3 regions of the Streptomyces diastaticus subsp. diastaticus genome follow, and region 1 is predicted to be linked to each of the others. Evidence: predicted binding sites of a transcription regulator. Region 1 holds the regulator's gene; each other region holds the start of a gene.
The links. Region 1 encodes HrcA, which represses chaperone genes, less so after heat shock. Its sites were predicted from a motif close to TTNGCACTCNGNNNNNCNGAGTGCNAA; they were not measured.
Positions count from the first base shown of each region.

Region 2: a site for HrcA is predicted at 4,594-4,620, ahead of groL (chaperonin GroEL). Genes of this name have one in related genera too.
Region 3: a site for HrcA is predicted at 4,580-4,606, ahead of groES (co-chaperone GroES). Genes of this name have one in related genera too.

Region 1 is NZ_BLLN01000003.1:175,745-183,024, forward strand. Features, by position in the region: gene Sdia_RS09215 (AMP-dependent synthetase/ligase) at 1-1,068, shown strand, start outside; gene hemW (radical SAM family heme chaperone HemW) at 1,182-2,414, shown strand; partial or broken gene Sdia_RS09225 (Uma2 family endonuclease) at 2,524-3,143, shown strand; gene Sdia_RS09230 (DUF3097 domain-containing protein) at 3,118-3,951, opposite strand; gene Sdia_RS09235 (MBL fold metallo-hydrolase) at 3,961-4,701, opposite strand; gene hrcA (heat-inducible transcriptional repressor HrcA) at 4,924-5,940, shown strand; gene dnaJ (molecular chaperone DnaJ) at 5,941-7,083, shown strand; gene Sdia_RS09250 (nitronate monooxygenase) at 7,238-7,280, shown strand, end outside.
Region 2 is NZ_BLLN01000002.1:221,628-228,907, forward strand. Features, by position in the region: gene Sdia_RS02740 (PTS transporter subunit EIIC) at 1-98, shown strand, start outside; gene Sdia_RS02745 (VOC family protein) at 451-996, shown strand; gene Sdia_RS02750 (hypothetical protein) at 1,220-1,483, opposite strand; gene Sdia_RS02755 (hypothetical protein) at 1,480-1,722, opposite strand; gene Sdia_RS02760 (hypothetical protein) at 1,930-2,415, shown strand; gene Sdia_RS30670 (50S ribosomal protein bL37) at 2,522-2,599, opposite strand; gene groL (chaperonin GroEL) at 2,783-4,405, opposite strand; gene Sdia_RS02770 (cold-shock protein) at 4,910-5,113, opposite strand; gene Sdia_RS02775 (MoaD/ThiS family protein) at 5,556-5,834, opposite strand; gene thrC (threonine synthase) at 5,888-7,198, opposite strand; SAM riboswitch class I at 7,216-7,280, opposite strand, start outside.
Region 3 is NZ_BLLN01000002.1:1,544,050-1,551,329, forward strand. Features, by position in the region: gene Sdia_RS08470 (MFS transporter) at 1-1,132, opposite strand, end outside; gene Sdia_RS08475 (ArsR/SmtB family transcription factor) at 1,129-1,782, opposite strand; gene Sdia_RS08480 (class I SAM-dependent methyltransferase) at 1,906-3,111, opposite strand; gene Sdia_RS08485 (polysaccharide deacetylase family protein) at 3,214-4,161, shown strand; gene groES (co-chaperone GroES) at 4,755-5,063, shown strand; gene groL (chaperonin GroEL) at 5,223-6,845, shown strand; gene Sdia_RS08500 (SDR family NAD(P)-dependent oxidoreductase) at 6,934-7,280, opposite strand, start outside.

The sequences.
Region 1 (7,280 bases):
GACAAGATCATCGAGAACCTGCCGGTCGTCCAGCCCACCTACATGGCGGCCGTTCCGCGCATCTTCGAGAAGGTCTACAACGGCGTCGCCGCCAAGGCGCGCGCCGGCGGCGGGGCCAAGTACAAGATCTTCCAGTGGGCCGCCGGGGTCTCCCGCGAGTGGGCGAAGACCACCCAGGACAACTTCCGCCGCACCGGCAAGGCCACCGCCCCCGCCGGGCTCAGCGCCAAGCACGCCGTCGCCGACAAGCTCGTCTACGCCAAGATCCGCGAGGCGTTCGGCGGCCGGCTGCGGGCCTGCATCTCCGGCTCCGCCGCACTCGCCCCCGACATCGGTTACTTCTTCGCCGGCGCCGGCGTGCACATCCTGGAGGGGTACGGCCTCACCGAGACCAGCGCCGCCTCCTTCGTCAACCCGGGAGAGGCGTACCGCACCGGCACCGTCGGCAAGCCGCTGCCCGGCACCGAGGTCCGGATCGCCGACGACGGCGAGATCCTGCTGCGCGGCCCCGGTGTCATGGAGGGCTACCACCGGCTCCCCGAGAAGACCGCCGAGGTGCTGGAGGACGACGGCTGGTTCCACACCGGCGACATCGGCGAGCTGTCCGCCGACGGCTACCTCAAGATCACCGACCGCAAGAAGGACCTGATCAAGACGTCCGGCGGCAAGTACATCGCCCCCGCCGAGGTCGAGGGACAGTTCAAGGCGATCTGCCCGTTCGTCTCCAACATCCTGGTCCACGGCGCCGACCGGAACTTCTGCACCGCTCTGATCGCCCTGGACGAGCCGACCCTGCTCGGCTGGGCCAAGGAGCAGAACCTCCCCGCCACCACCTACGCCGAGATCGTCGCCCGCCCCGAGACCCAGGCGCTCATCGAGGGGTACGTCAACCGCCTCAACGAGGGTCTCCAGCGGTGGCAGACGATCAAGAGGTTCAAGCTCCTGCCGCGCGACCTCGACATCGAGCACGGCGAGCTGACCCCCAGCCTCAAGCTGAAGCGCCCCGTCGTGGAGCGTGAGTTCGGGCACCTCATCGACGAGATGTACGCGGGCACCCGCGAAGCCTGACCCCGTGGGCGCGCCCGCCCCCCGCCCGTACGCACGCCCCGCCGGGCCCCGGCCGGAAGGTCCCCGCGACCGTCCGGCCGGGGCCCGGCCGCGCGTGCGGGACAATGGACCCCATGCCTTCCGCACTCCCCGACGGTGAGCCCGTGCCCGCAGACGGCACGCTGCCCGCCTCCGCCCTCGACGGTGCGGCCGACCGCCCGCTCGGCTTCTACCTGCACGTGCCGTACTGCGCCACCCGCTGCGGCTACTGCGACTTCAACACCTACACCGCGACCGAGCTGCGCTCCTCCGGCGGTGTCCTCGCCTCCCGCGACAACTACGCCGACACCCTCGCGGACGAGGTCCGCCTCGCCCGCAAGGTCCTCGGCGACGACCCGCGCGAGGTCCGCACCGTCTTCGTCGGCGGCGGCACCCCCACCCTGCTGGCCGCCCGCGACCTGGTCCGGATGCTGGAGGCGGTCCGCTCCGAGTTCGGGCTCGCCCCCGACGCGGAGATCACCACCGAGGCCAACCCGGAGTCCGTCGACCCCGCCTACCTCGCCGAGCTGCGCGAAGGCGGCTTCAACCGGATCTCCTTCGGTATGCAGAGCGCCCGCCGGCACGTCCTGAAGGTGCTCGACCGGCAGCACACCCCCGGCCGCCCGGAGGCCTGCGTCGCCGAGGCCCGCGCCGCCGGCTTCGACCACGTCAACCTCGACCTGATCTACGGCACCCCGGGCGAGAGCGACGACGACTGGCGCGCCTCGCTGGACGCGGCCATCGGCGCCGGTCCCGACCACGTCTCCGCGTACGCGCTGATCGTGGAGGAGGGCACCGGCCTCGCCCGCCGCATCCGGCGCGGCGAGGTGGCCCCCACCGACGACGACGAGCACGCCGACCGCTACCTGATCGCCGACTCGATGCTCGCCGGGGCCGGCTACGGCTGGTACGAGGTCTCCAACTGGGCCGCCACCGAGGCGGGCCGCTGCCTCCACAACGAGCTGTACTGGCGCGGTGCCGACTGGTGGGGCGCGGGCCCCGGTGCCCACAGCCACGTCGGCGGCGTCCGCTGGTGGAACGTGAAGCACCCCGGCGCCTACGCCGCCGCCCTCGCCGGCTCGCGCTCACCGGGCGCCGGACGCGAACTCCTCAGCGCCGAGGACCGCCGTGTGGAACGCGTCCTCCTGGAGCTCCGCCTCGCCGAGGGCTGCCCCCTGGACCTCCTGCACCCCACGGGCCTGGCGGCCGCCCGCCGCGCCCTGACCGACGGACTCCTCGCCGAGGCGCCCTTCGCCGAGGGCCGCGCCGTCCTGACCCTGCGCGGCCGCCTGCTGGCGGACGCGGTGGTGCGGGATCTGGTGGACTGAGGGCGTTGTCACTCGCGTGGGCGACCTCCGGCGAAACAGGTCCCGTGATGCCCGCGCTGTTCGTACCGCGCCGTCGTACCCGGCGATGGCGAAGCGGAGGGCCACGGAGATGACCGCTGTGGATGACCGGCCGATCACTGGCGTCGTGGATTCCTTCGAGGGCCTTGAGGTCCCCGAGGGACACAAGGCGGAACTCCTGCGGGGAGACATTGCGCTGATGGCCGGACCGGATCTGGTCCACAACCGGATCGTGACGGCGTTGCGGGATCAGATCCCGTACCGCCGCCGGGAGCGCCTGCGGACTCAGGACATCGGCCTGCTCAAGGAGAACAGCGAGCCCCAGCCGGGTCTCGTCGTCCTGAACGCGGCAAGGGACCGGACCATGGCCGCCTGCTCCCGGTCGAGCTGGTCACCCCGCTGGTCGAGGTCGTCTCCCACTCCAGCGTCGACCGGGACTACGGCGACAAGCGGTCGATCCACGCGGCCGGGGGCGTACCCGGTCACCTGATCGTCGACCCCATGGCCGCCCAGCGCGTGCTGCTCACCGAGCCGCACGGCGAGGGTGAGCAGGCCGACTACGGGGTCGAACAGACCTTCTCCTTCGGGCTGGACGTGCCCGTGCCACTGCTCGGTGTCGTGCTGGAGACGGCGGAGTTCCCGAGGCTGCCGCCGGTCGAGCGGCACCGGCGGCCTGAGGCGGGGCCTATCCGGCCTCGGCCGGGGCCGTGACGAAGTCGATCAGTTCCTCGACGCGGCCCAGCAGAGCGGGTTCCAGGTCCTTGTAGCTGCGGACGGCCGGGAGGACGCGGCGGTGCCAGGCAGCGCCGGTGTCGGTGGGCCAGCCGAGGGCGCGGCAGGTGCCGGTCTTCCAGTCCTGGCCGCGCGGCACGTCGGGCCAGGACCCGATGCCGACCGAGGCGGGTTTCACCGCCTGCCAGATGTCGATGTAGGGGTGGCCGACGACCAGCGCGTGCGGGCTGCCGACGGCGGCCGCGATGCGGGACTCCTTGGAGCCGGGGACCAGGTGGTCGACGAGGACGCCGAGGCGTGCGTCGGGGCCGGGCGCGAAGGCGTCCACGAGCGCGGGCAGGTCGTCCACCCCCTCCAGGTACTCCACGACGACGCCCTCGACGCGCAGGTCGTCACCCCAGACCCGCTCGACCAGTTCCGCGTCGTGGCGGCCCTCCACGTAGATGCGTCCGGCCCGTGCCACCCGGGCCCGGGCGCCCGGCACCGCGACCGAGCCCGAGGCCGTCCGGGACGGCACGGCCGGGGCCTGTCCCGCCTTCGGGCGGACCAGGGTGACCGGACGGCCCTCCAGCAGGAAACCGCGCTCCACCATGGGGAAGACCCGGTGCTTGCCGAAGCGGTCCTCCAGGGTGACCACCGGTCCCTCGGCCGACTTCTCGCAGCGGATCACCGCGCCGCAGAAGCCGCTGGCGGGCTCCTCGACGACGAGGTCGGGCAGCGCCTCGACCTCGGGGGCGGGGCTCCGCTTCTTCCACGGCGGGGTCAGGTCCGGCTGGTAGCTGCGCATGGGCAGACGTTATGACAGGGCGAACCGACGGGCCAGCTCATCGCGTTGGTCCCGCACGAACGCGGCGTCGACCACCGCCCCGTGCCCCGGCACGTAGACGGCGTCGGGCCCGCCGAGCGCCAGCAGCCGCTCCAGCGCCTCGGGCCAGCGGGCGGGCACCGCGTCCGGGCCGGCCTGCGGCTCGCCGGACTCCTCGACCAGGTCGCCGCAGAACACCACGTCGGGCGTGCCGGGCACCAGTACCGCCAGGTCGTGCGCGGTGTGGCCGGGTCCCAGGTCGGCGAGGAGCACCCGGCGCCCGCCGCCCAGTTCCACCACGGCCTCGCCGGAGACCGCGTGCCGGGGCACCACCAGGGTGTCCACCGCCTCGCCCGCCTCGCGGGGGTCCAGGCCGTGGTGCACCGCGTCGGCCTCCAGGGCGTCGGTGCGGGCGAGGGCGGCGTCGAGGCCGACGGCGCCGTACACCTGCGCGCCCGCGAAGACGGCGGCGCCGAGGACATGGTCGAAGTGGGCGTGGGTCAGTGCCAGATGCGTCACACGCCCGGGACCGCCGCGCTCGCCGAGGGCGCGCTCGACGGCGCCGCGCAGCAGGGCGCCCTCGCGCAGGGACGCCCCGGCGTCGACCAGCAGGGCGCCGGCGGGACCCACGACCAGGCCGGCCGTCGCGTCCCAGCGGGGCAGCCGCAGCCGTCCGACGCCGGGGGCGAGCCGTTCCCAGTCGGGCTCCGGCCGGTGCTCGTACGCGTTCATCGCCTCATCACCCGTCCACCCTCTCAGGCGCCCGCACGGCATACCCGGCGGTACCGGGTGACTTCGCCGCGTCCTCCCCGACCTGCTGTGCCCCGGCCTTGCCGCAGGTGTACCGGTCAGCCGTACACTGGTGCGCGACGTGGTTGGCACTCGCGCGAGGTGAGTGCCAGCAGAGGCCCGCGGGGGACGCGGGGGGTGCGGCAGGCGACTGGGAGGTGCGCGATGCTCAGCGAACGAAGGCTGGAGGTCCTGCGCGCGATCGTCCAGGACTACGTGGGCACCGAGGAGCCGGTCGGCTCGAAGGCGCTGACCGAGCGCCACCAGCTCGGTGTCTCCCCGGCCACGGTCCGCAACGACATGGCCGCGCTGGAGGACGAAGGGTACATCGCCCAGCCGCACACCAGCGCGGGGCGGATCCCGACCGACAAGGGGTACCGCCTCTTCGTCGACCGGCTCGCCGACGTGAAGCCGATGACGGCGCCCGAGCGGCGTGCCATTCATCACTTTCTCGACCAGGCCGTCGACCTCGACGACGTGGTGGCCCGCACGGTGCGGCTGCTCGCGCAGCTCACCCGGCAGGTCGCCGTCGTGCAGTACCCCTCGCTGACCCGGTCCACGGTCCGGCACGTGGAGCTGCTGGCGCTGGCCCCGGCCCGGCTGATGCTGGTGCTGATCACCGACACCGGGCGGGTCGAGCAGCGCATGATCGACTGCCCGGCGCCGTTCGGCGAGGCGTCCGTGGCCGACCTGCGGGCCCGGCTGAACAGCCAGATCGCGGGGCGCCGGTTCACCGACGTGCCGCAGCTGGTGCAGGACCTGCCGGAGTCCTTCGAGAGCGAGGACCGGCCCACCGTCTCGACGGTGCTGTCCACGCTCCTGGAGTCCCTGGTCGAAAGGACCGAGGAACGGCTGATGATCGGCGGCACCGCCAATCTCACCCGCTTCGGGCACGACTTCCCTCTCACCATCCGCCCCGTCCTGGAGGCGCTGGAGGAGCAGGTCGTCCTGCTCAAACTCCTCGGTGAGGCGAAGGATTCGGCCATGACCGTACGGATCGGTCATGAGAACGCCCATGAGGGCCTCAGCTCCACGTCGGTCGTCTCGGTCGGTTACGGTTCGGGACGCGAGGCAGTCGCCAAACTCGGCGTGGTCGGACCGACCCGCATGGATTACCCCGGAACGATGGGAGCGGTACGCGCAGTGGCACGTTACGTCGGACAGATCCTGGCGGAGTCGTAAGTGGCCACGGACTACTACGCCGTACTCGGCGTGCGCCGCGACGCTTCCCAGGACGAGATCAAGAAGGCGTTCCGCAGACTCGCCCGCGAGCTGCACCCGGACGTCAATCCGGACCCGAAGACGCAGGAGCGCTTCAAGGAGATCAACGCCGCCTACGAGGTCCTCTCCGACCCGCAGAAGAAGCAGGTCTACGACCTCGGCGGCGACCCCCTGTCGCAGAACGGCGGCGGTGGCGGAGCGGGCGGCTTCGGCCAGGGCGGCTTCGGCAACTTCTCCGACATCATGGACGCCTTCTTCGGCACGGCGTCCCAGCGCGGCCCCCGCTCGCGCACCCGGCGCGGTCAGGACGCCATGATCCGGCTCGACATCGAGCTGGACGAGGCGGCCTTCGGCACCACCAAGGACATCCAGGTCGACACGGCCGTCGTCTGCAACAGCTGCAACGGCGAGGGCGCCGCCCCCGGCACCTCCGCGCAGACCTGCGACATGTGCCGCGGCCGCGGCGAGGTCTCCCAGGTCACCCGGTCCTTCCTCGGCCAGGTCATGACCTCCCGCCCCTGCCCCCAGTGCCAGGGCTTCGGCACCGTGGTGCCCACGCCCTGCCCGGAGTGCGCCGGGGACGGCCGGGTCCGCTCGCGCCGCACCCTGACGGTGAAGATCCCGGCCGGTGTCGACAACGGCACCCGCATCCAGCTCTCCGGTGAGGGCGAGGTCGGCCCCGGCGGCGGCCCCGCCGGCGACCTGTACGTGGAGATCCACGAACTGCCGCACCCGGTCTTCCAGCGGCGTGGCGACGACCTGCACTGCACGGTCACCATCCCGATGACGGCCGCGGCCCTCGGCACCAAGGTGCCGCTGGAGACGCTGGACGGCATGGAGGAGATCGACATCCGGCCCGGCACCCAGTCCGGCCAGTCGGTGCCCCTGCACGGCCGGGGCGTCACGCACCTGCGCGGCGGCGGCCGGGGTGACCTGATCGTGCACGTCGAGGTGACGACACCGGGCAAGCTCGACGCCGAGCAGGAGCGCCTGCTGCGCGAACTGGCCGCGCTGCGCGGCGAGGAGCGGCCCACCGGCCAGTTCCAGCCCGGTCAGCAGGGCCTGTTCTCCCGCCTGAAGGACGCCTTCAACGGCCGCTCCTGAGCCGCTTCGGCCCGTACGCACCGGGGCCCGGCACCGCCTGACGGCGGGGCCGGGCCCCGGTGCGTGTCCGGGTTCGGCGCCACCGGCCGGGAGCCAGGCGGAAGGGAGGAAGTCGAGATTCGGCGGGATGCGGGGGACATGGCACGATGCGGTCATGTCCCGTGCGCTGACCGACCTCTGCGATGTCCCGATCGTGC
Region 2 (7,280 bases), on a different contig from region 1:
CGCCCGGGGGACCCGGCCCCCAGGGCACGGCCGACCCCTCCGGCCGCCACCCGGGAACGCCCCCGGCCACGGCACCGGCCCCCGCGCCGAGCAGCTGAACCCGCACGGCGGGCGGCCCGCACCGACGGGTGCGGGCCGTCCGCCCTGCCCGAGCCCCCGACCACACCTCCGCCCCGCCCCTCGGCTTTCGACTCCGGGCACCTGGCGGCTCGCCGGCGAGCCGCCGGCCGTCCGCCGGGATCGATCTCCGCCCGATGCGCCTGCCCGGCGGTCTCGCACCGTCCCCGGGACCCGGAACCCGGCACACCCGGCACACCCGGCGGAGAACGTCCCGGTGCGGGCGACCTGCGCCTGAGCGGGGCGCGCCGGCGCGGCCGGCGACGCGCGCCGCCTGAGGGCTCCCCGGCGCGGCACCGCCCCCGCCGCGCCCCGGCGCCGGATCATGGCGCGATGACCGTACGAGGAATCGACCACGTCGGCGTCACCGTCCCCGACCTGGAGGCCGCCACCCGCTTCCTGGTCGACGCGCTCGGCGCCGAGGTGCTGTACGACACGCTCCCGGCCGGCCAGGGACCGGTCGGCGGCCCGGAGACCGAGCAGCGCCTCGGCGTCCCGCCCGGCACCCGCCAGCTCGCCATCCGCATGATGGCCCTCCCCGACGGCCCGGGCCTCGAACTCTTCGCCTACGAGCCGCCCGGCCGCTCCCCCGCCCTCCCCAGCGACCTCGGCTGGCAGCACCTCGCCCTGTACGTCGACGACCTCGACGCCGCCCGCGCCCGCGCCGTCGCCGCGGGCGCCCGCCCCCTCGCCCCGCCCCACCCGCTCCCCGGTCCGGAGGCGGGCCCCGCCAACCGCTTCGCCTACCTCCGCACCCCCTGGGGCAGCACCCTGGAACTGGTCACCTACCCGGACCCCCAGCCCTACGCACGGCACACGGACCGGAGGCGGTGGCGGCCCCGCCCGGCATCCGGCCCGCAGGCCGGGCAGGACGGCTGACGGGCTTCGCCGGTCCACGGGGGCCGGCGCGACCCGGCCCGCCCGGCCGCCGGGAGGGACCCCCGGACGCCGCTCCCCACGGCCTCTTCCCGCCACGCGCGGCCGGTGCCGGGCGGACCGCCCGTACCGGCGGCACACTGCTCACCCCTTCCCCGGGGAACCTCGCGGGGCGGAGTCGCGGAGTGCGTGCGCGCCGGTCCCCCGTGACCGGTGCCCGGCCGGTTCAGGGCAGCCGCCCCTCCCAGTTGACCTCCCGGACCTTGGCGCGCAGCACCTCCTTGCGGTCGGCCGCCCGGACCGCGCGCGGCGGGCAGTCCCACTCCTTGCCGCCGCCGGGCGGCCGGAGCTGGATGTACGGGCCCTCGCTGCCCATGACCCGGCCGAGGCGGCCGTCCCGCGCGTCGACGGCGAAGGCGCCGACCACCAGGTCGACCTCGGGCACCTCCGGCTCCTCACGGTCCGCACAACAGGCATCGTCGTCGCTCATCGCTGCCGGGCCCCCTCCAGGACGGAGCTGAGCCGGTCGGCGGTCTCGACGTTGCACCGCCCGAGGTCGACGAGGGGCGCGGGGTCGTTCCCCGCGCTCGACACCGGCTCCAGCCGCAGCGACGGCAGGACGATCCCGGCCTCCGCCAGCCCGGCGCGGAGCCGGTCCACCGCCTCCTGGGCGGCCCCCACCCGGTCGGTGTTCCTGCCGTGCGCCTCCGTGCCGTTCACGGCGCTCACTCCCTCTCCATCGTCCACGCTCTGTAGTGAGATTGCCCACACAGCGTGTTCAACGCGCCGAGGCCCCCGACAGTGGCGCTCCTCCCCACATCCGGGGGTAGCGGCGGGCACACCGGGGGGTGGCGACGGCGCGCGCGGCGCGTTGGACAGCCACCCCGCGCACCCCCGCCGGGCCCCCGCACACCCGCGTACCGCAGGATGGTCGCCATGACCACGACCCGCCCCGGCACCGGCCCCGACGAGGCGGACGAGCCGTACGAGCCGGTCTTCAAGCCCGCCCTGGGCGGGGCCCGGTACGTCTACAACCACCGCAATCCGGTCGGCCTCGCCCTGATGGTGCTGGCGCCGCTCGTCGCGCTCGGTGTCATCCTCCATCTCCACGACAGCGGGAGCTGGAGCCGCGAGGAACTGCGGAGCGCGGTCTACGGTGCCGCCGAGGAGATGAACCGGGCCCCGCACGTCCACAACTCCGACCTCGGCTACGCCTGGTCCCTGGAGGACGCCGTCGACCGGCAGCCGGGCACCCCGTTCATCGGCGCCTCCGTCCACCGCGGCACCGGCCCCGACCGCACCGCCTACACGGTGACCGGCTCCGGCACCTCCGCCGTGTACTGCCTCCACGTGTACGAGGGCCACGACACGGCCGCCGACCGGTCGATCCTGCACGTCTCCGCCGAGGACGGCCCCTGCTGAGAAACACGACGCCCCCGCCTGCCGCCTGTGGCGGTGTGACGGGGGCGTGCCGGCGGGGCCGGGCTCTTCAGGGGTCTCCCCCGGCCTCAGCTCCGCCGCACGGAAGTCAGGACTGCGGCCTGCTGCCGTGGTTGGCGCCGTTCTTGCGGCGAGCCTTCTTCTTGCGGCGACGCTTCGAGGACATGACCGCGCTCCTTTCTCTCGAACGTTCCCTTGGCCGTGAGGCCGGGTCCACCCTCGCACATCGCGGGTGCCGGAGGCGATCCCGGCCGCGGGCCGGACAACGCCACCGGGGCGGTGTCCCTCCGAGGAGGGACACCGCCCCGGTGGGCGTGGTGTCGGACGGGCCGACCGGATACGGGTCCGGTCAGAAGTCCATGTCACCGCCGGGCATGCCACCCGGGGCAGCCGCGGCGGCCTTCTCCGGCTTGTCGGCGATGACGGCCTCGGTGGTGAGGAAGAGGGCGGCGATCGACGCGGCGTTCTGGAGCGCGGAACGCGTCACCTTGGCCGGGTCGAGGATGCCCTCGGCGATCATGTCGACGTACTCGCCGGTCGCGGCGTTCAGGCCGTGACCGATGGCGAGGTTGCGCACCTTCTCCACGACCACGCCGCCCTCCAGACCACCGTTGACGGCGATCTGCTTGAGCGGGGCCTCCAGGGCCAGCTTGACGGCGGCGGCACCGGTGGCCTCGTCGCCCTCGAGCTCCAGCTTCTCGAAGACCGAGGACGCCTGGAGCAGAGCCACGCCACCACCGGCGACGATGCCCTCCTCGACGGCGGCCTTGGCGTTGCGCACCGCGTCCTCGATGCGGTGCTTGCGCTCCTTCAGCTCCACCTCGGTGGCGGCGCCGGCCTTGATGACGGCCACGCCGCCGGCCAGCTTCGCCAGACGCTCCTGGAGCTTCTCGCGGTCGTAGTCCGAGTCGCTGTTCTCGATCTCGGCGCGGATCTGCGCGACGCGGCCGTTGACCTGGTCGCTGTCGCCGGCACCGTCGACGATGGTGGTCTCGTCCTTGGTGATGACGACCTTGCGGGCGCGGCCCAGCAGGTCCAGGCCGGCGTTCTCGAGCTTGAGGCCGACCTCCTCGGAGATGACCGTGCCGCCCGTGAGGATGGCGATGTCGCCGAGCATGGCCTTGCGGCGGTCACCGAAGCCCGGGGCCTTGACGGCGACGGACTTGAAGGTGCCGCGGATCTTGTTGACCACCAGGGTCGACAGGGCCTCGCCCTCGACGTCCTCGGCGATGATCAGCAGCGGCTTGCCCGACTGCATGACCTTCTCCAGCAGCGGGAGGAGGTCCTTCACGTTGCCGATCTTGGAGTTGACGATGAGGATGTACGGGTCGTCGAGCGACGCCTCCATCCGCTCCATGTCGGTGGCGAAGTACGCCGAGATGTAGCCCTTGTCGAAGCGCATACCCTCGGTGAGCTCCAGCTCCAGACCGAAGGTCTGGGACTCCTCGACGGTGATGACGCCTTCCTTGCCGACCTTGTCCATGGCCTCGGCGATCAGCTCGCCGATCTGGGTGTCGGCGGCGGAGATGGAGGCGGTGGAGGCGATCTGCTCCTTGGTCTCCACGTCCTTCGCCTGCTCCAGCAGCGCGGAGGAGACGGCCTCGACGGCCTTCTCGATGCCGCGCTTCAGGGCCATCGGGTTGGCACCCGCGGCGACGTTGCGCAGACCCTCGCGGACGAGCGCCTGGGCCAGGACGGTCGCGGTCGTCGTGCCGTCACCGGCGACGTCGTCCGTCTTCTTCGCGACCTCCTTGACCAGCTCGGCGCCGATCTTCTCGTACGGGTCTTCGAGCTCGATCTCCTTGGCGATGGAGACACCATCGTTGGTGATCGTGGGGGCGCCCCACTTCTTCTCGAGGACGACGTTGCGGCCCTTGGGGCCAAGGGTGACCTTGACGGCGTCGGCGAGCTGGTTCATCCCGCGCTCGAGACCGCGCCGCGCCTCCTCGTCGAACGCGATGATCTTGGCCATGTGAAGTGGTCCTCCCAGGACTGGGGGTCCCCCCGGACTCTGTCTGGGGGAGGGTGGATACTCCGGACCGCGCTGGCGCCCGCGACGGACGGCCTGCCTGCCTCGCGGTTCCTTGCCCCACGCGGCCTGCGGACCTCACCGACCCGGTCCTTCTGTCACTCTCACTCGGAGAGTGCTAACGCCAATAATTAGCACTCGGGGTAGGAGAGTGCAAGGCGCCAGGGGCCTCCGGCCACGCTCCCGTCGACCGGGGGGCGCCCCGTCCGCGCCGGGCCACGGGAAGCAGGGCCCCCTCCTGGCACCGGGAAGCCTCGGACGCCGGCCGGGCCGGTCCCTGACGACCCGTCCGCTCCCCGGCGCCGCGTCGCGCCCGGACCGCACCACCTCGGCCCGCCGGCGCCTGAGGCCGCAGAGCCCGGGCGGCGCGCAGGGCCCGGCCATGGCAGAGGGCCCGCCCCCTGTCACGGGAGCGGGCCCTCTGGTGAGTGTGGTGCGGTCGGCGCCTCAGGCGGCCACGCGGACCATGTCCGCCTGCGGCCCCTTCTGCCCCTGCGAGATCTCGAATTCGACCCTCTGACCCTCTTCAAGGGTGCGGTAGCCGTCCATCTGGATCGCGCTGTAGTGGACGAATACATCCGCACCACCGTCGACCGCGATGAAGCCGTAGCCCTTCTCCGCGTTGAACCACTTGACGGTGCCCTGAGCCATGCCTAACTCCCCTATTACTGGCCCTTGCACAGGCCCGCACTTCGCGGACCCGGGTCAGACCTCACCCCCCAACCCGCGGTCGGGGGTGTGCGCCGGAACGCGTCGACCGCCGCTGAATGTATCTGCCCAACTGCCGTCTGCAACAGGTCAGTCGGACGAGAAATCCGAGGGCCGGAGAAGGACGGAACCGGGAGGATGCACCGGAGTTGCGGGCAAGTCGGGCCCGGCAAAAGGCACGCAAGGGGGCGAATGCCTGGGCCACTTCGTCCGCTGTTCGCCGGGGAAAGAACGGCGGCTCATATGCTCCCGGCACAAACGCGGGAGGCTGTTCCCCAACTCTATCGCGTTCAACCATGCAGAATTGCCCCCTCCGCTTTCCCCGGGGGGAATGGAGCGGAGAGGGCAATTCGGTGGTGCGGGTGCGCCGGTGTGGCGCGGCGGCTCAGCAGCCGCCGGCGACGGCGGGGATGATCGAGATGCCGGCGCCGTCGGGCGTGGCGGTCTGGAGCCCCTGCTCGAAGCGGACGTCGTCGTCGTTGACGTAGACGTTGACGAAGCGGCGGAGCTTGCCCTGGTCGTCGAGGACGCGGGCGGCGATGCCGGCGTGGTTCTTCTCCAGGTCGGCGATGACCTCGGCGAGGGTCGCGCCCTCGGCGGCGACCTCGGACCGGCCGTCGGTGTAGGTGCGCAGGATGGTGGGGATGCGGACGTTGACGCTCATGGGAGTGCCTTCCGGAAGCTGGGGCGACGGGACGGGTGGGGACGCGGGCGGCGTCAGGAGGTGGCGAGCCCTGCGGCGCGGAACGCGTCCAGGTCGGGCCGGATCGTCGCGGTCGGCCCGGTGGTGGGCGCCACGGCGTCCAGGGTCTTCAGTCCGTCGCCGGTGTTGAGGACGACGGTGGTCAGGGACGGGTCGATCAGCCCGGCCTCGACGAGCTTGCGGGTGACGCCGACGGTCACGCCGCCCGCGGTCTCCGCGAAGATGCCCTCGGTGCGGGCGAGCAGCTTGATGGCGTCGACCACCTGCGCGTCGTCCACGTCCTCGACGGCGCCCCCGGTGCGCCGGGCGATGTCCAGGACGTAGGGACCGTCGGCCGGGTTGCCGATGGCGAGCGACTTGGCGATGGTGTCGGGCTTCTGCGGGCGGACCACGTCGTGCCCGGCCTTGTAGGCGGTGGAGACCGGCGAGCAGCCCTCTGCCTGGGCACCGAAGATCTTGTACGGGCGGTCCTCGACCAGTCCGAGCGCGATCAGCTCCTTGAACCCCTTGTCGATCTTGGTGAGCTGCGAGCCGGAGGCGACCGGGATCACGATCTGGTCGGGCAGCCGCCAGCCGAGCTGCTCCGCGATCTCGTAGGCCAGGGACTTGGAGCCCTCGCCGTAGTACGGGCGCAGGTTGACGTTGACGAAGCCCCAGCCCTCGCCGAGCGGGTCGCCGATCAGCTCGGAGCAGAAGCGGTTCACGTCGTCGTAGTTGCCCTCGATGCCGACCAGGTCGCCGCCGTAGACCGCGGCCATGACGACCTTGCCCTGTTCCAGGTCGTGCGGGATGAAGACGCAGGAGCGGAAGCCCGCGCGGGCGGCGGCGGCGCCGACGGCACCCGCGAGGTTGCCCGTGGAGGAGCAGGAGAGGGTGGTGAAGCCGAAGGCGCGGGCGGCCTCGACGGCGATGGCGACGACGCGGTCCTTGAAGGAGTGCGTCGGGTTGCCGGAGTCGTCCTTGACGTACAGGCCGCCGGTGACGCCCAGCTCGGCGGCGAGGTGGTCGGCCTTGACCAGTTGGGTGAAGCCCGGGTTCAGGCTGGGCTTGGTGGCGACGTCGGCGGGGACGGGCAGCAGCGGGGCGTACCGCCAGATGTTGTCCGGGCCGGCCTCGATGGCGGCGCGCAGGGCCTGCGGGTCACCGGTCGGCAGGTCGTAGGCGACCTCCAGGGGCCCGAAACAGCTCACGCAGGCGAAGACCGGGCCGAGCGGGAAGCGCTCGCCGCACTCGCGGCAGGAGAGGGCGACGGCGGGACCGAGGTCGACCGCGGGGGCGTCCTGCGAGGGGGTGGCGGGGGTGGTGGCGACGGTGTGCACAGCCATGACGGCGAGGCCCTTTCTCCTCATCTTCCTCGCGACGCATCTCGCCGCGAGACGGAATTGGCACCTTCCCGAGCCGGGAGCC
Region 3 (7,280 bases), on a different contig from region 1:
AACTGGCCACGCGGTGGTGGAGCAGGTCGTTCTCGTTGGGCCCGGCGGCGCCGAGGCAGAGGTAGACCAGGACGTAGCCGAGGACGCCGGTGACGACGGCCGGGCTGGAGGCGGCCTCGCCCGCGCCCGGCGCCGAGATGCCGAGCAGGGCCAGGCCGCAGGCCATCCCGGCCAGTGCGGTCAGGACGGCCCGGCCGCTGCCCCCGGTGAGGCGGGCCAGGAGCGGGGCGAGCCGGGCGCCCAGCGAGGAGCTGGCGAAGCCGGCGGTGGCGAGCCCGGCGTAGACGACGGCGCCCGACTCGGAGGCGCCGGTGATCGCGGCGGCCCGGCCCGGGGTCAGCAGCTCGATGGCGCCGAGGGCCGCGCCGACGGCCGCGGTGGTGAGCACGACCTTGCGGACGACGCGCTCGCGGGTGGCGAGGCGGACGCCGGAGGCGATGGTGCCCGGGACGCTTCCGAGGACCGAGCGGAGGGTGCTGGGGGCGCGCGGCGGCTCCGGGAGGCGCAGCAGGACGTAGGCGAGGTAGCAGAGGACCAGGGCGGCGCTGAGCAGCCCGGGCAGCGAGAGCGGCAGCACGGTGCCGCCGGTGGCCTCGGCGAGCCCGGAGCCGGCGAAGAGCCACGGCAGCAGCCCGCCGAGCAGGGTGGCGACGGCCAGCGAGGCGCCCATCGCGGAGCTGCCGCGTGACAGACCGGTGCGCAGCTCCGCCCCCGGCCCGGAGTGGGCCTGCGCCATGTCGACGTACCAGGCTTCGGCCGGGCCCGAGGCGAGCGCGCGGGAGGCGCCCATCAGCACCACCCCGGTGATGAGCACCCAGGGGGCGGTGCCGAGGGCGAGCAGAAGCAGTCCCGCGAAGGAGAGCAGGCCACCGGCGGCCAGCACCGCCCTGCGGCCCAGCACGTCGCTGAGACCCCCGGTGGGCAGTTCGAGCAGCGCCACGGTGAGCCCCTGCGAACTGAGCACGGCGGCGACGGCGGCGAGCGCGAGGCCCCGCTCGCCGAGGATCAGCACGAGTGAGGGGACGTAGAGGCCGATGGGGAACCAGAACAGGGCGCTGACGGTCACGTAGCGGCGGCGTGCCGTCTCCGGGGCGAGGACGTGCGAGGCGGCGGGGGCCGGTGCGGCGGTCACGGGGCCTCTCCGTCCTGGGCGGGTCCGGCGTCCGCACCGGTGGATTCCTCGGTACGGGGGCTGTCCGGGTGCCCGGCCACCGGGAGCGCGGCCGTGACCACGACGACCCGGGCGGCCTCGGGGTTCCCGGCGTCGCGGGCGGCCAGCTCGGCCGCGCGGGCGGCGAACTCGCGGGCCAGCTCGGCCGCCGAGGCAGGGGTGAGGCGCAGCTCGTAGTCGTCGAGGTGGGCGGCGGCGCGCCAGGCGGGGGCCAGCCGTCCGGCGGCGAGGTCGGCCTCGTGGCGGTCCAGGGTGCGCGCGAGGTGGTCCACCTGCTGGCGGCGGGAGGTGGCGAGGAAGACCTCGCCGCCGGGCTGGGCGAGCAGTGCCTCGTTGTCCCAGGTGGTCAGCGTGTGCGCGGCCTGCCAGCGGCGCTCGCGGGCATCGCGGGCCGGGGCCTCGGAGACGAAGCCGTGCCGGGCCAGCACCCGCAGGTGGTAGCTGGTGGAGGCGGAGGTCTCGCCGGTGGTGGCGGCCAGTTCGCTGGCGGTGGCCGGCCCGTCGGCCCGGAGCAGGCCCAGCAGCCGGACGCGCAGGGGGTGGGTGAGGGCCTTGAGCGCGGCCGGGTCGTGGGTGAGGTCGATGCGGGACGAGGGCTGCGGTTCGGGCATGGCAGGAGCGTAGGCCGGGACAGCAGGTTCGCAAAAGAAGTTTTGCAGAATTTCTTTGGGGGAATTTGGAGGCTTCAGTTTCCCTTACAGCGCGGGCAAGTTGCGTGGGCTGATGCCCGGCTGCTACGTGTCGGCGGGGTCGCCCACGAGCATCGTCGGCGCTCCGGCCACCCGGGTCAGGAGGACCGTGGCGGCGTTGGGGCCGCGCAGCTTCATCCGGCGGCGGACCTCCTCCGGTTCCACCGCCGAACCCCGCTTCTTCACGGTCAGCACGCCGACCTCGCGCTCCCGCAGCAGCGCCTTCAGCCGCTTGAGGTTGAACGGCAGGACATCCGTGATCTCGTACGCGGCGGCGAACGGTGTCGGGCGCAGGCTGTCCGAGGTGACGTAGGCGATCGTCTCGTCGATCAGATGGCCGCCGACGTGCTCGGCCACCTCCGCGACCTGGTGCGCGCGGATCACCGCCCCGTCCGGCTCGTAGAGGTACCGGCCGACCGGGCCCGCCGGCACGTCCGGCGGCGGCTCCGGGCTCCAGAGCTGGTCACCGGCGGGCAGCAGGGAGGCCCGCACGGAACCGGGCGCCGGGCGTACGCCCTCGGGCGCGTCGGTGCCGCCGAACCACAGCACGGCCTCCTTCACGTCCCCGCCGTACGAGATCCACTCGGCCTCCGCCTGCGGCGGGATCGCCTCGTGCGGCACGCCCGGCGCGATCTTCAAGGCCGCCACCGGAGCGCGCAGCGCCGCCTCGACCGCCCAGGAGAGCGGCGGCGAGTACGCCTCGGGGTCGAAGACCCGCCCGCCGCGCCCGCCCCGGCGCGCGGGGTCGACGAAGACCGCGTCGTAGCCGCTCACCTCCACCTCGGCGACCTCCGCCTCGCGGACCTCGATCAGCCCCGTGAGGCCCAGTGCCTCGGCGTTGGCCCGCGCCACCGCCGCCGTCACCGGGTCCCGGTCCACCGCGAGCACCCGCACCCCGGCCCGGGCCAGCGCGATCGCGTCCCCGCCGATCCCGCAGCACAGGTCGGCGACGCTGCCGACTCCCAGCGCCGCGATCCGTGCCGCGCGGTGGGCGGCGACCTCGGTGCGGGTCGCCTGCTCCACGCCGTGCGGGGTGAAGAACATCCGGGCCGCGTCGGCGCCGAACTTGGCCACCGCCCGCTGCCGCAACCGGGCCTGGCCGAGGGCGGCCGAGACCAGCGGGGCAGGGTGGTCGCGGCGCAGCCGGGTCGCGGTGGCCAGTTCGTCGGCCGGATCGTGCCCGGCGACGGCGTCGAGCAGGGCGCGGCCCTCAGGGGTGAGCAGGGCGGTGAAGGAGTCCAGGTCGGTCACCCGCCCATTCTTCCGGCCCCTGTCGGCCACTCGGTGGACCGGGGGGCGCCTCTCGCGGTGTCGGGGCCGCCGGGTCGCCGGACGCTGCCAGGATGCGGCTTCATGGGACAAGTACGACAAAATGAACAATCCGGTGGGCGAGGGCCCCGCCCCGGAGGTCTCCTGCGCCGCACCCGCACCGCCCGGCTCGTCGCCGCCGGACTCGCCGCCGCCGCGCTCCTCTCCGGCTGCGCCCTCGGCCAGGAAGGCGACCCGGGCGGGGCGGGCGGCCCCGGCGCGGCCGGGCAGCAGGGCCCCGCCCCCGAGACCAAGGCCCAGCGGCTCGCCAAGAAGCGGGCCGCCATCGCCGCCGCCACCCGCAAATGGGGCCTCGCGCAGATCCCGCTGACCGCGCCCGCCCCGCCCGACGCCAAACCCGCCCTCAGCACGCGCGACGGCTTCGAGGTCGAGGGGCAGGAGGACCTGCCGCACGTCTTCACCACCGTCCCCGTCAAGGAGCGGGTGGTCTTCCTGACCATCGACGACGGCGCCGAGAAGGACCCCGAGTTCCTGCGGATGATGAAGGAACTCGACATCCCCTACTCGGCGTTCCTCAGCGACTACCTGGTCAGCGAGGACTACGGCTACTTCCGCGCCATGCAGAAGCAGGGCACCACCCTCAACAACCACACCATCGACCACCCCTACCTGCCCGGTCTCTCCTACGAGGAGCAGCGCCACCAGATCTGCGGCATGCAGGACGTCATCGAGAAGCAGTACGGCAAGCGGCCCCGCCTCTTCCGCCCCCCGTACGGCAACTACAACCAGGACACTCTCAAGGCGGCCAAGTCCTGCGGCATCGAAGCCGTCCCCCTGTGGAACGCCGAGGCGTTCACCGACCGCGTCGACTACCGCGAATGGGACCGGGATCTGCATCCCGGGGACATCGTGCTCACCCACTTCCGGGGGACCGGGGAGTGGGACGGGAGCATGGTGGACATGGTGCGCCAGGCGATGAAGGTGATCACCTCCAAGGGGTACGCCGTGGCCCGGCTGGAGGACTACGTCTGAGCCCGGCCGCGTCCAGCCCGGCCGCGTCCAGCCCGGCCGATCTCGGCCCGGCCGGCGTTCGAGGCCGACGAGCCGCGGAGCGGCGAGTCTTCCGCCCGGGTGGTCCGGGTGGCCTCAAGCGGCCGCCCGGGCGGTCCGGGTGGCCTCAAGCGCCGGCCGGGCCGCGTTCTGCGCGCACACGTCCGACCGTTCCGGTCACCGATGGCCTCAAGCACCGGCCGGGCTGAGGCCGGTCGGCCCCGGGCCGTCCGGTCGGGCTTCTGGTCGGCCGGCCAACCCGGCAACAGCCGGCAGGCAGCGGTGGCCTGGCCGGGGCTCCCGGGGGATTCGGCCTGGTCAGGTCGGGGCTCGGCAGGCGAGGGGAGCGGGGCGGGCGGCCCGGTCGGGGAGGGCGGGAACGCAGCGCGCGCCGCGCGCATTGGCACTCCGCTTGACCGAGTGCTAATCGCGGTCATAGTCTCAGCTCTGGCACTCCCCGCAGGAGAGTGCCAACACAGCGACGGGCAGGTCCGGCACCCGCGACGACGGATCGACCTGGTCGCCACACTCAGATCAGTTAACCCCGTGAGATCTCCGAAGGGGGAGGTCGGATCGTGACGACCGCCAGCTCCAAGGTTGCCATCAAGCCGCTCGAGGACCGCATCGTGGTCCAGCCGCTCGACGCCGAGCAGACCACGGCTTCGGGCCTGGTCATTCCGGACACCGCGAAGGAGAAGCCCCAGGAGGGCGTCGTCCTCGCTGTGGGCCCGGGCCGCTTCGAGAACGGCGAGCGCCTGCCGCTCGACGTCAAGACCGGCGACGTCGTGCTGTACAGCAAGTACGGCGGCACCGAGGTCAAGTACAACGGCGAGGAGTACCTCGTCCTCTCGGCCCGCGACGTTCTCGCCATCATCGAGAAGTAGCAGGCCGGAGGCGTCCGGTCGTAAGTCCGGACGGCGGACTCCACCTTTTTTTCCTGAAGCGCGCCCCTGGCCCCCGCGAGTGTTTGCCGGGTGGCGAGGGGCGCGTTTCATTTCGAGAGCGCGGCGGCAGGCCGCTCCGAGAGGATTCGAAAAGCTCCCATGGCGAAGATTCTGAAGTTCGACGAGGACGCCCGTCGCGCCCTTGAGCGCGGCGTGAACCAGCTGGCCGACACCGTCAAGGTGACCATCGGCCCCAAGGGCCGCAACGTCGTCATCGACAAGAAGTTCGGCGCCCCGACCATCACCAACGACGGCGTCACCATCGCCCGTGAGGTCGAGTGCGACGACCCGTACGAGAACCTCGGCGCCCAGCTCGTCAAGGAGGTGGCGACCAAGACCAACGACATCGCGGGTGACGGCACCACCACCGCCACCGTGCTGGCCCAGGCGCTGGTCCGCGAGGGCCTGCGCAACGTCGCCGCCGGCGCCTCCCCGGCCGCCCTGAAGAAGGGCATCGACGCCGCGGTCGCCGCCGTCTCCGCCGAGCTGCTCGACACCGCGCGCCCGATCGACGACAAGTCCGACATCGCCGCCGTCGCCGCGCTCTCCGCGCAGGACAAGCAGGTCGGCGAGCTCATCGCCGAGGCGATGGACAAGGTCGGCAAGGACGGCGTCATCACCGTCGAGGAGTCCAACACCTTCGGTGTCGACCTGGACTTCACCGAGGGCATGGCCTTCGACAAGGGCTACCTGTCCCCGTACATGGTGACCGACCAGGAGCGTATGGAGGCCGTCCTCGACGACCCGTACATCCTGATCCACCAGGGCAAGATCGGTTCGATCCAGGACCTGCTGCCGCTGCTGGAGAAGGTCATCCAGGCCGGTGGCTCCAAGCCGCTGCTGATCATCGCCGAGGACGTCGAGGGCGAGGCCCTGTCGACCCTGGTGGTCAACAAGATCCGCGGCACGTTCAACGCCGTCGCCGTCAAGGCGCCCGGCTTCGGTGACCGCCGCAAGGCGATGCTCGGCGACATGGCCACCCTCACCGGTGCCACCGTCATCGCCGAGGAGGTCGGCCTCAAGCTCGACCAGGCCGGTCTGGACGTGCTGGGCACCGCCCGCCGCGTCACCGTCACCAAGGACGACACGACCATCGTGGACGGCGGCGGCAAGGCCGAGGACGTCCAGGGCCGCGTCGCCCAGATCAAGGCCGAGATCGAGTCGACCGACTCGGACTGGGACCGCGAGAAGCTCCAGGAGCGCCTCGCCAAGCTGGCCGGCGGCGTCTGCGTGATCCGCGTCGGTGCGGCCACCGAGGTCGAGCTGAAGGAGCGCAAGCACCGTCTGGAGGACGCCATCTCCGCGACCCGCGCCGCGGTCGAGGAGGGCATCGTCTCCGGTGGCGGCTCCGCGCTGGTCCACGCCGTGAAGGTCCTGGAGGACAACCTCGGCCGCACCGGCGACGAGGCCACCGGTGTCGCGGTCGTCCGCCGCGCCGCCGTCGAGCCGCTGCGCTGGATCGCCGAGAACGCCGGCCTCGAGGGCTACGTCATCACCACCAAGGTGGCGGAGCTCGACAAGGGCCAGGGCTTCAACGCCGCCACCGGCGAGTACGGCGACCTGGTCAAGGCCGGCGTCATCGACCCGGTCAAGGTCACCCGCTCCGCCCTGGAGAACGCGGCCTCCATCGCCTCCCTGCTCCTGACGACCGAGACCCTGGTCGTCGAGAAGCCGGCCGAGGAGGAGCCCGAGGCCGGTCACGGCCACGGGCACAGCCACTGAGGCTGACCCCTTCCGCAGCTGAGGCCCGGCTCCCCGTCGCGGGGGGCCGGGCCTCCGGCGTGTGCGGGACCCGCCAGGGACCGGGTGCCTATTGGGGCCCGTACTTGCGGCCGGTACGCGAGGTCATCCCGGTCAGCAGGGCGCGCGGGGTCAGCTTCACCAGCCCCATCAGCGCCTTGTAACGAGGGTCCGGGATCGAGACCGTACGGCCCCGGGCGAGGTCTGCCAGGGCGGCGGCGACCAGCTTGTCCGCGTCGAGCCACATCCACCCCGGGATGTTGTCGGTGCCCATGTCGGCCCGCTGGTGGAACTCGGTCCGCACGAACCCGGGGCAGAGCGCCATCAGCCGCACCCCGGAACCGGCCAGGTCGTGGGCGGCGCCCTGGGTGAACTGCACGACCCACGCCTTGGACGCGCCGTAGGTGCCGCGCGGCA